DNA from 2 places in the Paramagnetospirillum magnetotacticum MS-1 genome. Region 1 is predicted to be linked to the other one. Evidence: predicted binding sites of a transcription regulator. Region 1 holds the regulator's gene; the other holds the start of a gene.
What was found. Region 1 encodes PhoB, which activates phosphate uptake and scavenging genes when phosphate is short. Its sites were predicted from a motif close to TNTCATAAAACTGTCA; they were not measured.
Positions count from the first base shown of each region.

Region 1 (3,410 bases):
CCATGCCGGGCATGCTGACCGGCACCATCCTCGGCATGGCGCGTGCCCTTGGCGAGACGGCGCCGCTCTTGATGATCGGCATGGTGGCCTTCATCGTCGATATCCCCAAGAGCCCGCTGGACCCTTCGGCAGTGCTGCCGGTGCAGATCTATCTGTGGGCGGGAAGCTCGGAACGCGCCTTCGTGGAAAAGACCTCGGCGGCCATCATGGTGCTGCTGCTGTTCCTGGTGGTCATGAACATGGCGGCCATCTGGCTGCGCAACAAATTCGAACGCCGGTGGTAGAACAATCATGAACCAGTTCATTCCCCGTGGCACTTCCAAGATCTCGGCGCGCGGCCTCAACGTCCATTACGGCGAGAAGCAGGCGCTCCATGATATCGACCTGGACATCCCGGCTGGCGAGGTCACCGCTCTGATCGGCCCGTCGGGCTGCGGCAAGTCCACCTTCCTGCGCTGCATCAACCGCATGAACGACATGGTGGAAGGCGCCAAGGTCACCGGCAGCCTTACCCTCGATGGCAGCGATGTCTATGACCGCGAATTGGACGTGGTGCAGTTGCGCGCCCGCGTGGGCATGGTGTTCCAAAAGCCCAATCCCTTCCCCAAATCCATCTACGACAACGTGGCCTATGGGCCACGCATTCACGGCCTGGCCCGCGATCAGGCGGAGTTGGACGAGATCGTCATGAACAGCCTGGAAAAGGCCGGTCTGCTGGCCGAGGTGGAAAGCCGCCTGTCGGAATCGGGCACCGGCCTGTCGGGCGGCCAGCAGCAGCGCCTGTGCATCGCGCGCGCCATCGCCGTGGCCCCCGAAGTGATCCTGATGGACGAGCCCTGTTCGGCGCTGGACCCCATCGCCACCGCCAAGGTGGAAGAGCTGATCGACGAACTGCGCGACAACTTCACCATCGTCATCGTCACCCATTCCATGCAGCAGGCGGCCCGCGTCTCTCAGCGCACCGCCTTCTTCCATCTGGGCAAGCTGATCGAGGTGGGCGGCACCGAGGAGATCTTCACCAATCCCAAGGAGCCCTTGACCCAGGGCTACATCACCGGGCGGTTCGGCTGATATGACTGATCACACCGTTAAATCCTACGACGACGAACTGGCGCATCTGTCGGGCATGATCGCCCAGATGGGTGGCTTGGCCGAGGCCCAGTTGGGCGCGGCGCTTCAGTCGCTGTCGCGCCGCGACGACGAACTGGCCCACAAGGTGGTGGACGGCGATTGCCGCATCGACGAACTGGATGCCGAGGTGGACAGCTTCGCGGTGCGCCTGCTGGCTCTGCGCCAGCCCATGGCTGGCGATCTCCGCCACATCGTAGCGGCGCTGAACATCTCGGGCGAGATCGAGCGCATCGGCGATTACGCCGCCAATCTGTCCAAGCGCGCCCTGGTCCTCAACCATCTTCCCGCCACGGCCCAGACCGCGGGCGTGGTGCGCCTGGGGGAACTGGTCCTGGCCTTGCTGAAGGATATTCTCGACGCCTATGTGGACAAGGACCTGGACAAGGCCATCGGTGTCTGGGCACGCGACGAGGACGTGGATTCCCTTTATAATACCGTCTTCCGTGACCTGATCAGCCAGATGAACGAGGATTCCGGCACCATCACCGCATCGACCCATCTGCTGTTCATCGCCAAGAACATGGAACGCATCGGCGATCACGCCACCAATATCGCCGAGACCCTGCACTTCCAGATTCTCGGCACCCAGCCCAAGGGCCTCCGGCCCAAGGGCGCTTCCCTCGGAGCCCAGGAATGAACGCCCGCGAGTCCGCCAATACTTCCAAGCCCCTGGTCCTGGTCGTCGAGGACGAGGCGGCGTTGGCCACCATGCTGCGTTATAACCTTGAAAAGGAAGGCTATCGCGTCGCCGAGGCAGGCGATGGCGAGGAGGCGTTGACCGTCCTGTCCGAGCGCAAACCCGATCTGGTGCTGCTGGACTGGATGCTGCCCTCGCTGTCTGGCATCGAGATCTGCCGCCAGATCCGCCGTAAGCCCGCTACCCGCGAACTGCCCATCATCATGCTGACCGCCCGGGGCGAGGAAGGCGACAAGATCAGAGGCCTCAATACCGGCGCCGACGACTATCTCACCAAGCCCTTCTCCCTGCCCGAACTGATGGCCCGCGTCCGCGCCCTGCTGCGCCGCGCTCAGCCGGTCAGCCAGAAAGGCCAGATCGGCTGGGGCGACATCGCCATGGATCTGGCATCGCATCGGGTGACGCGGGGCGGCAAGCCCATCCATCTCGGCCCCACCGAGTTCCGCCTGCTGCAGTTCTTCCTGCAGCACCCGGGACAGGTCTTCTCGCGCGAGGAATTGCTGGATGCCGTCTGGGGGCCCGACATCTATGTGGAGCCGCGAACCGTGGACGTACATATCCGCCGCCTCAGGAAGGCGTTGAACTGCGACACCGAAGCCGACATCATCCGCACGGTGCGCGCGGCGGGCTATGCGCTGGACAGCGAGGATGCGGCGTAAATAACGAACCATCGTCATCCCGGAAGCGCGCAGCGCTATCCGGGACCCAGGGGGGAGCGACTCCTGGATCCCGGCTCAAGGCCGGGATGACAGCCGGGCACGGTGCCCCCCGCATAATGCCCCTACACCTTCAACTGTTGAAACTTTCCGGGCCACGCCTGTATGATCCGCCCGCTCCCAGCCATGAGAGCGTTTTCGAGGCAACATCAGAGTTCAGCCCGTGGCCGTCCCCCTGCACCAGTCGCTGCGCATCGGTTCCTATATCGTCAAGCAGCACCTTTCCGGCAATAAGCGCTATCCGCTGGTGCTGATGATGGAGCCGCTGTTCCGTTGTAACCTGACCTGCAACGGCTGCGGCAAGATCGATTATCCCGACGCCATTTTGAATTCCCGCATCTCGGTGGCCGATGCCCTGGCCTCCATCGACGAGTGCCCGGCCCCCGTGGTGGTGCTGGCGGGCGGCGAGCCGCTGCTGCACCGCGAGATAGACCAGATCGTCGAGGGCGCTTTGGCCAAGGGCAAGATCGTCTTCGTCTGCACCAATGCCCTGCTGCTGGAAAAGAAGCTCGATTCCTTCAAGCCGCACAAGAACTTCACCTGGACCGTCCACCTGGACGGCAACCGCGATGACCACGACCGCGCCGTGTCGCGCGAAGGCACCTTCGATCAGGCCGTCTCGGCCATCAAGGCGGCCAAGGCCAAGGGCTTCCAGGTCAATATCAACTGCACCTTGTTCAACAACGCCGATGCCGAGCGCATGGCCGCGTTCTTCGACTACACCAAGTCCATCGGCGTGGGCGGCATCACGCTGTCGCCCGGCTATGCCTATGAGCGCGCGCCCGATACCGAGCACTTCCTCAACCGCCGCGCCACCAAGGAACTGTTCCGCAAGCTGTTCCGCCTGGGCCGGGGCAAGAAGTGGG
Region 1 is NZ_JXSL01000020.1:118,124-121,533, reverse strand. It holds gene pstA (phosphate ABC transporter permease PstA) at 1-284, shown strand, start outside; gene pstB (phosphate ABC transporter ATP-binding protein PstB) at 292-1,071, shown strand; gene phoU (phosphate signaling complex protein PhoU) at 1,073-1,768, shown strand; gene phoB (phosphate regulon transcriptional regulator PhoB) at 1,765-2,487, shown strand; gene hpnH (adenosyl-hopene transferase HpnH) at 2,708-3,410, shown strand, end outside.

Region 2 (3,410 bases), on a different contig from region 1:
CGCCTCCTTCCAGGCCGACAGGCCCAAAGCCAGTTCCAGGAACAGGCCCAGTCCGTCGGGGGTCAGGGGGGCGGGTTCTCGCCCTTCCAGTGCGGCGAGGGGCGGAGTCTCGGCGTCCAGGCGCAGCGGTAGGTCCACCCGTCGGGCGCCATCGAAGGACCGGAATGGATCGGGCTGAGTCTCCCAGTCGAGAAATCCCGGTCCACGGGCGTAGCGGCGGCTGAAATGCTTGGTGCGGGTGTGATAGGCGGCAATCTGGTCCAAAACTTCGCTCATGCCCATCTTTCCCCACTTCACGGCACACCATATATTGGAAAGAATACAGGCCGTAACACCCCCGAGTGCCGTGAATTATGACCGCTCCCCCTCCCACCGATCTGGCCGGTGAACGGCTGGTCCGCAAGACCCCCGATCGCATCCTGCCCCTGGATCAGGGGGATCAGGACTATATCCGCGCGGGACTTTCAGCGGTGCAGGAGGCTTTCGGCATCGCCGCGCTTCCCGATGTTCCCATCGCCTTGATGCCGGGACGGACGCTGATGCGCCTGCTGGTGGATCTGCGGGCCCGGCTGCGGCCGCGCAATCCCGACCAGACCGAGGCCTGGGGGCGGCTGGCCGGGGCCATCCTGATCCTGGACATGGCGGGTGAGTTCGCCAGCCAGCATTCCCTGGCGGAAGAACGCCGCCGGGCGCTGGAGCACGACGACCTGGATGATTAGGACCGCATGCCGCCATTAGGGGCAGATGAGGTCCACGGTCTCTTCGGCGATGGAGATTTCGGCGGGCAGGCGGGCGACGATGTCGCCGTCGCCCTGGACCGGGGCGCCGCGCGGCCCGGTGATCAGGATATTGCGGGCCGAGACCACCCGCACTTCGGGCAGTCCGGGCAACTTGCCCAGCGGCAGGGCCAGACCATAGCGCAACATGCCCGCCATGCCCGCATTGGGCAGGATGCACAATTCCAGCATGGGGGAGGTCAGATCGGCGTCGGGGGCGGCGATGAAGGGGCCGCCGTAAAAGCGGCCCTTGCAGGCCACCACCATGCGGGCCTCGTATTCCACCCCATCGGCGCGGATGGTCAATTTGGGGAAGTCGTAGCCCACCGCCTGACGCAGGCTTTCCACCACATAGGCCAGCTTGCCCGCGCGGCGCTTTAAGGCCGTGCTGACGCATTCCACCACATGAGCGTCGAGACCGGCGCCCGCCATCAAAAGGAAACGCCGCCGGTTGACCAGCCCCACATGGATGCGCCGCGTCGGGCCGAAGGCAATCGTGCGGGCCACCAGATCCACGTCGTCGGGATCAAGCCCGATCTCGCAGGCCAGAACATTGGCGGTGCCCAGCGGAATCACGCCTAGCGCCAGACTGTGCCGCCCCGCGCCCAGGCCGTTGAGAACCTCGTTGACCGTGCCGTCGCCGCCCGCCGCGATCACCGCATCGAAATCATCGGCGCTGGCCAGGGCGGCGAAGTCTTCGGCATCGCCCCGGCGCCCCGTCTCGCGGCAGGTCACCTTCGCCCCCAGGGCTTGGGCGGCGGCCACCACCTGTTCCAACTGCCGGATGCGCCGCCGCCCGGCGGTGGGATTGTGAATCACCAAGATCCGCCGCGGCGCCATGGCGGCAAGGGGATCTGTAGCGGTCGTGCAGGCAGCGAGATCGACGGTCATGGGGGCTGTGTATAGCGCGCCAGGATGCCTGGCGCGGTGAATTATTTGTTACGGCTATGCTTCAGTTCAATGAAATATCTGAAGGTTTGTTAAAATACACATGAATATTATTGGTGAGTGTCATATGTAAGGCATCAGAGCATATCAACACTTCTTCGGATGATAGCCCGATGAACGCCAGTCTCCATATCAAGAGGCGTTACAGGACCATCTGGATTTCCGATATTCACTTGGGCACGCGTGGCTGCAAAGCTGACGACCTGCTGGAATTCCTGAAAGTCACCGAGTCAGAAACCCTCTATCTGGTGGGCGACATCATCGACGGATGGCGGCTTAGGCGCTCGTGGTACTGGCCGCAAAGCCATAACGACGTGGTGCAAAAGCTGTTGCGCAAGGCGCGCAAGGGGACCCGCGTCGTGTTCGTTCCCGGCAATCACGATGAATTCGCCCGCGACTATCACGGCCTGCTGTTCGGCGATATCCAGGTGGTGACGACCATTCTGCACGACACCGCCGACGGCAAGCGCCTGCTGGTCCTGCACGGGGACGCTTTCGACGGGGTGGTCAAGCATGCCCGGTGGCTGGCCCATCTGGGAGACAGCGCCTATACCATGGCGCTGGCGCTGAACCATTGGCTGAACGTGGTGCGCCGCGCCCTGGGCTTTCCCTATTGGTCGTTGTCGGCCTATCTGAAGCACAAGGTCAAGAATGCCGTCCAGTACATCGCCAGTTTCGAAGACGCCATGGCCGAGGAGGCGCGCCGCCATGGCGCCGACGGCGTGGTCTGCGGCCATATCCACCACGCCGAGAAGCGCGACGTGAACGGTGTCCTTTACTGCAATGACGGCGACTGGGTCGAAAGCTGTACCGCCCTGGCGGAGAATTTCGACGGATCTTTGGAAATCATCCGCTGGCTGGAGGTCGAGGAAAACACATGCGCATACTCGTCGTCACCGATGCATGGCTCCCTCAAGTCAACGGCGTCGTCCGCACCCTCGACACCTTAAGGGCCGAGTTGGAGCGTACCGGCCATCAGGTGGTGATGGTCACCCCCGACCGCTTCCGCAGTCTTCCCTGCCCGACCTATCCGGAAATCCGCCTGGCCTTCAAGCCGGGGCGCAAACTGGCGGCCATGATCGAGGCGGCGCAACCCTGCGCCATCCACATTGCCACCGAAGGGCCCCTGGGCTGGGCCGCCCGGCGCTATTGCTTGCGCCGCAAGATTCCCTTTACCAGCGCCTATCACACCAAATTCCCGGAATACATCAAGGCCCGCTTCGGCGTGCCCTTGCCCATTTCCTATGCCGTGATGCGCCGTTTTCACGACGCCTCGTCGCGGGTGATGGTGGCGACCCAGGGAATCGAAAGTGAACTGGCGGGGCGGGGCTTCAGCAATATCGCCCGCTGGTCCCGGGGGGTGGATACCGAACTGTTCCGCCCGCGGCCCGAGGTCAGGGGCGCGGACGGTCCCTTTGCCCATCTGGCCGGGCCGATTTTCCTCTATGTGGGCCGGGTGGCGGTGGAGAAGAACATCGAGGCCTTTCTGGCCCTGGACCTTCCCGGTTCGAAGGCCGTGGTGGGCGATGGGCCCCAAGCCGACGAGATGAAGCGCCGCTTTCCCGAGGTTCATTTCGCGGGGGCCCGTTTCGGCGAGGATCTGGCGCGCCACTATGCCGCCGCCGATGTCTTCGTCTTTCCGTCGCGCACCGACACATTCGGTTTGGTGCTGCTCGAAGCCTTGGC
Region 2 is NZ_JXSL01000030.1:1,145,824-1,149,233, forward strand. It holds gene CCC_RS17950 (SagB/ThcOx family dehydrogenase) at 1-276, opposite strand, end outside; gene CCC_RS17955 (hypothetical protein) at 354-719, shown strand; gene CCC_RS17960 (diacylglycerol/lipid kinase family protein) at 735-1,667, opposite strand; gene CCC_RS17965 (UDP-2,3-diacylglucosamine diphosphatase) at 1,838-2,674, shown strand; gene CCC_RS17970 (glycosyltransferase family 4 protein) at 2,602-3,410, shown strand, end outside.
Region 2: a site for PhoB is predicted at 1,727-1,742, ahead of CCC_RS17960 (diacylglycerol/lipid kinase family protein). Genes of this name have one in related genera too.